DNA from 4 places in the Leuconostoc garlicum genome. Region 4 is predicted to be linked to each of the others. Evidence: predicted binding sites of a transcription regulator. Region 4 holds the regulator's gene; each other region holds the start of a gene.

Region 1 (2,207 bases), 240 kb from region 4:
GGTGAATGTTCAATTCACCAATGTTGCCAATGCAACGATGACCTTTGATGATCAAAAAGTGGCAGTTATTGGAACGGCAACGCCATTTTGGAACGTTCTGTTCAATCTCAATAAGTAAGGGGCAATTATGAATCTTCCAAATCAACTCACTGTTTTTCGTATTATTCTTATTCCGGTTTTTATCTTACTATTATCGGTGCCTTATGCTTGGCAATCACTTGACGTGACAGGCGTGATGTTGCCATTGAATTGGTTGCTTGCTGCCATTGTGTTTGCGGTAGCATCAATAACGGATTTTTTGGATGGTCAAATTGCCCGTCGTCAACATTTGGTGACGAATTTTGGTAAGTTTGCCGATCCGTTGGCCGATAAGTTGTTGGTCATGACAGCCTTGATCTTTTTGACTGGGTTCAACGTGGTACCAGCTTGGATGACTGCCGTGATTGTGATTCGTGAACTAGCGGTTACTGGCTTACGTACCTTAATTGTAGAAAATAATGGGAAGGTCTTAGCGGCGCAGATGCCAGGTAAAATCAAGACTTTCTCGCAAATGTTTGCAATTTTCTTCTTATATCTTAAAGATGTGCCATTTACCGCGATTGGGTTGCCGATTGGGGAAATCTTATTGTGGATTGCGGTGATCTTTACAATTTATTCAGGGATTGACTATTTCTGGCAGAACCGAGTGGTCTTTTCTGACGGTCTATAAAAGCGCGATAAGCGCTTTTTTCGTATCATCAAATAAGGTACGAACACTGTCGAACAATTGTTCGTTAAATGCTTGCTTTTACGTTTAGAAACAGGTACACTATTGAGGTAAGATAAAAGGAGTTAGCTAAAAATGGTCACAAAAAAGACGACTAAAAAAGACGATAAAGATAGTCAAGCAAGCGGCCGTAAGGCGGCACTTGATGAAGCTTTAAAGCGTATCGAAAAGAATTTCGGTAAGGGATCAATCATGGTGTTGGGTGATAATGCACTGACACAAGTTGAGACTTATCCTTCAGGATCAGTTAAGCTAGATGTTGCTTTAGGCGTCGGTGGCTATCCTAAAGGACGTATTATTGAAATTTATGGGCCAGAATCTTCTGGTAAAACAACGTTGGCGTTACACGCCGTTGCTGAAGTGCAAAAAGCCGGTGGGACAGCCGCCTATATTGATGCCGAAAATGCCTTGGATGTAAAATACGCTGAAGCTTTGGGTGTTAAAAAGGACGAATTACTTTTGTCACAACCTGATACTGGTGAACAAGGGTTAGAAATTGCGGATGCGTTGGTACAATCTGGGGCAGTGGATATTATCGTTGTGGATTCTGTGGCAGCGTTGGTACCACGTGCAGAAATCGAAGGAGAAATGGGCGACTCACACGTTGGCTTGCAAGCCCGTTTGATGAGCCAAGCCTTGCGTAAATTAGCTGGTACATTGAACCGTACTGGGACAGTTGCGATTTTTATCAACCAAATTCGTGAAAAGATTGGGGTGATGTTTGGTAACCCCGAAACAACCCCTGGTGGCCGTGCGTTGAAATTCTATTCAACGATTCGTTTGGAAGTGCGTCGGTCAACCCAAATTAAAGATGGCACAGATGTGACTGGAAACTTAACGAAAGTCAAAGTGGTTAAGAATAAGGTGGCGCCACCATTTAAGGTTGCTGAAGTTGATATCATGTACGGGAAGGGGATTTCACAAACTGGTGAAATTTTGGATCTCGGTGCGGAACAAGAAATTATCCGTAAGGCCGGTGCCTTCTACTATTACGGTGATATCAAGGTTGGCCAAGGCCGTGAAAAAGCGAAAGAATTCTTGGATGCACCCGAAAATGCTGCGATGCGTCAAGAAATCTATGCTAAAGTTCGTAATGCCTTTGGGATTGGTGATGGTGAATTGCCAGTAGAAGAGGCTGATGATGAGACAATTGAAGCCCCAGAAACACTGGCATTAGTCACGGATGACGATGATGATTTAACGGACGAACCAATTGTATAAATCCTGTAAAGAATAAATGGAAACGCTAGGGCGTGTCCATTTTTTTTGTTACAATGCAATTAAGCAAACAATTAGAGAGGCAGACATCATAATTAAAAAAGATGTGTTTGGATCATGACAAAAATTTTAGTAGTGGATGATGAAGCAGCAATTTCAACGTTATTGCAATATAACCTGGAAGAAAATAATTATGACGTCACATTGGCAGAAGATGGCCAGA
Region 2 (2,207 bases), 380 kb from region 4:
GTTTTCCCGGAATTGGGGCTTCAATACGAATCGACTTGGCTGCTAAGGCCAATGCTAAATCATCGGCCAAATTGGCAATTCGATTAACCTTAACCCCTTGACCTGGTTTCAATTCATACTGGGTCACAGTTGGCCCAAGTGACACACTCGTCACTTCTGCTTCAACACCAAAGCTTAACAGCGTATCATGCACGAGACGTGATTTTTCTGTCAAACTTTGGAATTCCTTAGTCTGATCAGTTGGCGATACCTTGGTTAACAAATCAGCCGTTGGCAATTCATAATCTGGATTATCTTGCCCTGACGTTTCCGTCGCCAAAGCCAATGGCTCATCATCATCGCCTGCATCAGACACTGGTGCCGGTGCGCTTGCTGGCTTAGGGGTCGACACAGCTGGTGCCGGCGTTGGTGCTGTTTCAGTCGGCGCCACTGGTCCCTGCCATTTAATTTCCGGTTCGACAAATTCAGTAGCCGGCGCGGTAACGGGTGGTACCACTGGTTCAACTGTGGCAGTTTTGGTTGTTTTCACACCTAACGGATCATCGCCAAAGTCCGTAATGCTCTTTTTGGGACGTTCCCGCCGTTTAAACAAAGGTTCACGTGGCGGCATGTTCGCGCGCTGTTCTTGCACATAGGCCACCCCATTTTGTGCTTTTTCAATCCCTTTTTGCGTTAAATCACGCGCCGGAATTCTAAAGAAAATAATCACGCCACTCAATAGTAAGATTAGGGCAAGCAGCCAAGTCCCGATATTGGCAACTAATGTAAAGCAGCCATTATAGAGCATGGCACCAACTACTCCACCACCAACGGGGGTATTGGCAGATTTATTGGCGAAATCTTGACCACTCAATGTCATCACCGTTTGGACATAGCCATTGCTATTTTTCACGGTATAGGTAAAAAATAACAACGACGATAATGTTAACAGTGCAACAAACGCCATGATGGCCCCCAGCCAAAAATGCCGTGCAATCTTTGGTAACCGCTTATAAATCATCACATAGCTCAATAACACCGTCAGGGGTACTAATACGCCAAGATATAAATTACCAAACCCCAGGCGAAAAACATTGGCCACGTAGGCACCTAACAAGCCCAATTTAAACGTCCCCATGACGCCTAAAAAGATGCTTAAAAGCAAGGCAATGTTTTTGCCAATCACAGCATTCATGCTTTTTTTTCGAGTTGATGCAGTTGTGCGTCGGCGTTGCGGTGTTTTACGAGTTGCCAAAATCCATACCCTCTAAATCTGATCGTTATGTCTTTTATTTTATCATGAAACCAAATCAAACTGGTGTTCGCTTTTTAATGATTGTCCTGAAAACATAAAAAGCCGCAACCGAAGTTGCGACTTGATATAGCTCGTGAGAGAATCGAACTCTCGATTCCGCCGTGAAAGGGCAGCGTCTTAGCCACTTGACCAACGAGCCATGGTCAGTGTGTTTCATAACTGAAACAACTATATTATAGTAGCAAGATTTTCGCCCCTTGTCAACACTTTATTTCAATTTATCTTGTTCGTAAGTGTGCGTTGTTTCCAAATTCGGGAAACTTTGTTGACGCAATGCCTCATATAAGACAATTGCCACAGTATTTGATAAGTTTAATGATCGAATATGCGTGTCATCTTGTGGAATACGAATCGCTTTATCTGGGTTTTGGCGCATAAAGACTTCTGGCAAGCCAGTCGTTTCTTTACCAAAGAGGAAATAATGATCGCCATCAGTCACCGAATAATCAGGTTGGGTATAGTCGTAGTTCGCAAACTTTGAAACTAAATAGAGATGATCCGTCTCACGCAAGGTGTCCAGAAAATCTGGGAGACTATCGTGCTTGACCAATTGGACATGTTCCCAGTAATCCAATCCGGCACGCTTCACATGCTTATCATCTAATTCAAACCCTAAAGGCTCAATCAGATGTAACACGGCATCCGTTCCCGCAGTTGTTCTGGCAATATTACCAGTGTTAGCCGGCATTACCGGTTCAAATAACACAATATGATTTGTCATTGTTCTACTTCTTCCGTTCCTTCTTTAAATAAGGCAGAGTTACTACGCCACCATGTATAAATTCGTGTCACAAGGACTTTGAGGACCGCGTAAGTTGGCACACCCAAAATCACGCCGAGCACCCCAAAAATATGCGCACCAGTTAACAATACCACAATAACGGTCACTGGATGAATCGCCAAGGCATCCCCT
Region 3 (2,207 bases), 220 kb from region 4:
ATCGCTTGAGCTGTATTCACCAAGAGGTCTTCAGCAAGCAACCAAGGTTCTACCTGTGTGATTGCCCGGGTTGTGGTATGGAATTTTTCATCGCGAATTTTAACATTTAACGTCCGGCCAACCAACCCACGGGCCTTCAAAGCCGCAATCATACCATTCGCTAACTTTTTAAATTCGGCACGTACCAGTTCATCATGGTGTAAAAACTGCGCAAAAGTTTCCTCTTTACCCACTGATTGCTGTTGGCGTTGCCACTTCACTTCACCAAAATGGACACCACGCGCCTGCCAGTAAAGATTTTCACCTAATTTACCAAACTGCGCCACTAACGTTTCGCGTGATAATTGCCGCAATGCGGCACCATCAAGTACGTTAAGCGCTGCTAACTTGGCTTGCGTTTTCTCACCAACGCCGCGAAATTCACCAATTGGTAAGTGGTCTAAAAAAGCGAGACGGTTTTCCGGCGTAATGACCGTCACGCCGTTTGGCTTATTAAATTCAGACCCCAACTTTGCTAATAGTTTGTTATACGATACGCCCACCGAACTGGTCAACCGCGTCTGTTTATAGATATCGTGTCGTAACTCGGCAGCCAACATTGCGCCCGACAACGCATTATCGGTCACATCTAAGTAGGCCTCATCATACGCCACCGGCTCAATTTTTGGTGTAATTGTCCGAAAAATGGCATGAATTTGCTTAGAAATGGCTTTATACTTGGCAAAATCTGGGGTCAAAAAGATCCCATCTGGCGCTAAACGCCGTGCTTCTGCGGATCGCATGGCCGAATGAATGCCGAGTTGGCGCGCGACATAGTTCGCCGTCGTCACCACCCCACGACCCCCAGTTTCTGCTGGGTCACGCGAAATGATTAATGGCTGGTGGCGTAATGCCGGATTGTCACGCATTTCGACTTGGGCATAGAAGGCGTCAATATCAACATGGAGAATTTTACGTGTATCAGTTGTCAATAAAAACTCTGTCATATCCCTATCTTATCACATTTAACGAACATGGGTTCGCACAACACGGCCGAATGCCATAAAAAAAACCCTGACCGAAGAGGGCAATGGTCAGGGGATGATAACCGTAGCTATCGATTTATCAATCAGTAATTGGGGGGGCTGATTGAAACATTACTAGGGGAGTAATGAAACTCAAATATCTTTGAGTATGTTTTTATTATATACCTTCATGCGATTTTTGCATATATCACAACTTTTGCTATTATATTACGCCTCTATGACAAGTCCATATCCCATATTATTTTCCCGTGTCCCCCAAAAAATCCGGTGAGATTGCCGGTATTTTAATATAAAAAAAGACACCTCGCGGTGTCTTTTCTCGGATTATACGTCGCGACGACGTTCCTTGATACGCGCTGCCTTACCTTGCAAAGCGCGGAGGTAGTACAACTTGGCACGACGAACGGCACCATAGCGTACAACTTCAATCTTATCAACACGTGGTGAGTGCAATGGGAACGTACGTTCCACACCAACACCAGATGAGATCTTACGCACTGTGTAAGTTGCTTGAATACCAGCACCCTTACGCTTGATAACAACACCTTCGAACAATTGGATACGTTCACGTGAACCTTCGACGATCTTAGCGTACACCTTAACAGTGTCACCAGCGCGGAAGTCAGGGATGTCAGAACGCAATTGTACTGATGTAACGTTTTCTAAAATACTGTTTTGACGCATTGGTCATTCTCCTAGCCGACAATCTTACACTCGCCCTCAGGCTAAACGCACAGCGGATTATCGTTAATATTGCCTTACGGCTTTTCTTAGTGTAACAAATAATTCATGCCATGTCTAGCATTATTTTGTATAAGTCATCAAATCTGCTGTGATCGTGTCAATTTTGGCTTGTGAAGCAGCTTGTGAATCAGAAGTGACCCCAATATAGAACTTCAACTTTGGTTCAGTCCCTGATGGGCGTACAGCCACCCATGAGCCATCAGCTAACCAATACTTCAAGACATTAGCTTTTGGCTGTGTCAATGTTGTGACTTGACCATCAGCATCAGTTTCTAGACCAGTCGAGAAGTCTTGCACGCGGCTAACAGCAATCCCCCCAATCGTTTCCGGTTGATGATCACGGAACTTGGCAATGATTTTTGCCATATCGTCATTGCCATGCACACCTGGGAAGTCCAAACTAATCGTCTTTTCTTCAAAATAGCCGTACTTGTCAAA
Region 4 (2,207 bases):
GAATATGCAACACAAGTCGCAAATGATTTATTAAAGATTGGGGCCGTGAAGTTTTCACCGGAAGCGCCCTTTACTTGGGCCTCTGGCATTAAAAGCCCAATTTATACCGATAACCGCATGACGATCGGTTATCCTGAAGTCCGTCAAAATATTTTTAAAGGTTTGGCTGAACTCATTACGACCCATTATGGGGATGTTGAAATCGTCGGTGGTGTTGCCACGGCCGGTATCCCACACGCGGCTTGGGTAGCTGAAACGTTGAACAAGCCCATGATTTATGTTCGCTCAAAGCCAAAAGATCATGGTGCTGGTCGGCAAACAGAAGGTGCCGAAGTGGCTGGTAAAAAAGTGGTTTTGATTGATGATTTGATTTCAACTGGTGGGTCAGTTTTGGGCGCTGTTGAAGCGGTTCGCAAGGCAGGCGCTGACGTGTTGGGCGTTGTCTCAATCTTTTCATATGAATTACCGGCTGGCGTGGATAACTTTGCGCAAGCAGGGTTAACATTTCAGTCCTTGACAACCTATTCACAACTCATCGATGCCGCCATTGCGCGAGGCGACTTGAATGCTTCGCAATTGGCAACCTTAAAAGCATGGCAACAATCACCAGCTGATTGGCAAGCTTAAACAAGTAAAAAAGCTGAACGACGATGATCGTTCAGCTTTTTTGATTAATAAATGGCATCGCGGTACAAGCCAATAACTTTACCGAGAATGGTCACATTATCTAAAATAATTGGTGCCATGGCATCATTTTCAGGTTGTAATCTGAAATGATCGGCTTCACGGAAGAAACGCTTAACAGTTGCTTCGTCATCGTCATTCATCGCGACAACAACATCACCATTATCGGCATTATCTTGTTTCCGCACGATCACTTTATCGCCGTCCAAGATACCGATGTTGACCATTGAATTGCCACGGACGTTGAGCATAAACATATCGCCGTCAAACTGCATCAAGTTATCTGGGATTGGGAAAAACTCAGTGGCTTCTTCTTCAACTGCGAGAATTGGCGTACCAGCTGTCACTTGACCTAGAACCGGAATGCGACCAGGTGTGGTGGACACACCTAATGCTTCCAACCCTAAATCTGTTACTTCAATAGCACGGGCGCGTGGCTTTGAGGCGTCTTTTAACAAGTAGCCTTTTTTTACTAAGCGTTCGATGTGCCCGTGAATGGTAGAAGACGACGATAGGCCGACTGCTTCACCAACTTCACGTACTGTTGGCGGATAACCATTGTTGGTTTGTGCTTCATGAATGAAACGCAAAACTTGGAGTTGTTTGCTTTCTTGAATTTTGATTGCCATGATGGGTATATTCCTTAATAATAAACGATTTAATATGATTTCATTATAGCGAAAGTGGGAACAGAAATCAAACGTTTGTTCGTTTTCGGCTCATGACACCCGATAAATTGGGGGAATCTTTACCAAAAATTTGAAAACAACGCCCACAGGTGGCCGCTGAGTGGTAAAAAAAACGTGCTATAAGGTCGTTTACTGCCGGTATTCATCGGGTTAATCGTCCTGTCAACCTGGATTTTGTGTTATAATGGTTGGTAGACAATTTTATTAAGGGGTTATTTAACCATGAACACAGGACTTTCAATCTTGATTTTCGTTATTGGCTTGGTTATCGGCTTGATTGCAGGTTTCTTCCTCGCACGTAACGCCATGAAGAACTATCTTGCCAAAAACCCACCGATTTCAGAAGAAATGATGAAATCAATGATGATGTCAATGGGACAAAAGCCATCACAAAAGAAGTTGGCACAAATGATGGCACAAATGAAGCAACAAAGCGAACGTGCACAAAAAAAATAAGCCAGAAGGCTTATTTTTTTTCGTGTTTTGGATCAATATAGACAAAATCAGGATTGATTTCTTGGTCTAAGCGATCAAACGCATCTTGAATCATTTGTGTATATTTGGTAATGTTTTCTTTGTCCAACTTATCTTTGCGATCAACCACGATCGGTTCCCCGAAATTAATCGTTGTATTGTTACGCTTGAAGAGTTGACTAAACTTAACTGGCCCCTGATATACAGCTGGTACAATTGGCTTACCAGACATCTTGGCAATTAAGATGGTACCAGATTTGAGTTCAGCGCTGTGGCGTGAACCGGAAGGGAACATGATCAATGATCGGTCACCGGATTTCAATTCGCGCACGGGGACTTTAATCACACTGGGCCCAACGT

What was found. Region 4 encodes LexA, which represses DNA repair genes until DNA is damaged. Its sites were predicted from a motif close to CNAACANNTGTTNG; they were not measured.
Region 1: the regulator LexA is predicted to act here: its motif matches at 760-773, upstream of recA (recombinase RecA).
Region 2: the regulator LexA is predicted to act here: its motif matches at 1,291-1,304, upstream of A9176_RS05600 (FtsK/SpoIIIE family DNA translocase).
Region 3: the regulator LexA is predicted to act here: its motif matches at 1,009-1,022, upstream of dinB (DNA polymerase IV).

What each region holds. Positions count from the first base shown of each region.
Region 1 covers NZ_CP016329.1:44,747-46,953, reverse strand. The annotation lists gene A9176_RS00250 (helix-turn-helix domain-containing protein) at 1-118, shown strand, start outside; gene pgsA (CDP-diacylglycerol--glycerol-3-phosphate 3-phosphatidyltransferase) at 128-709, shown strand; gene recA (recombinase RecA) at 842-1,987, shown strand; gene A9176_RS00235 (response regulator transcription factor) at 2,102-2,207, shown strand, end outside.
Region 2 covers NZ_CP016329.1:1,085,623-1,087,829, reverse strand. The annotation lists gene A9176_RS05600 (FtsK/SpoIIIE family DNA translocase) at 1-1,234, opposite strand, end outside; tRNA gene A9176_RS05595 (tRNA-Glu) at 1,362-1,433, opposite strand; gene A9176_RS05590 (tRNA (cytidine(34)-2'-O)-methyltransferase) at 1,503-2,015, opposite strand; gene A9176_RS05585 (AI-2E family transporter) at 2,012-2,207, opposite strand, start outside.
Region 3 covers NZ_CP016329.1:24,607-26,813, forward strand. The annotation lists gene dinB (DNA polymerase IV) at 1-986, opposite strand, end outside; gene rplS (50S ribosomal protein L19) at 1,350-1,709, opposite strand; gene A9176_RS00150 (phospho-sugar mutase) at 1,830-2,207, opposite strand, start outside.
Region 4 covers NZ_CP016329.1:1,468,025-1,470,231, reverse strand. The annotation lists gene pyrE (orotate phosphoribosyltransferase) at 1-627, shown strand, start outside; gene lexA (transcriptional repressor LexA) at 672-1,313, opposite strand; gene A9176_RS07415 (YneF family protein) at 1,596-1,829, shown strand; gene A9176_RS07410 (lysophospholipid acyltransferase family protein) at 1,840-2,207, opposite strand, start outside.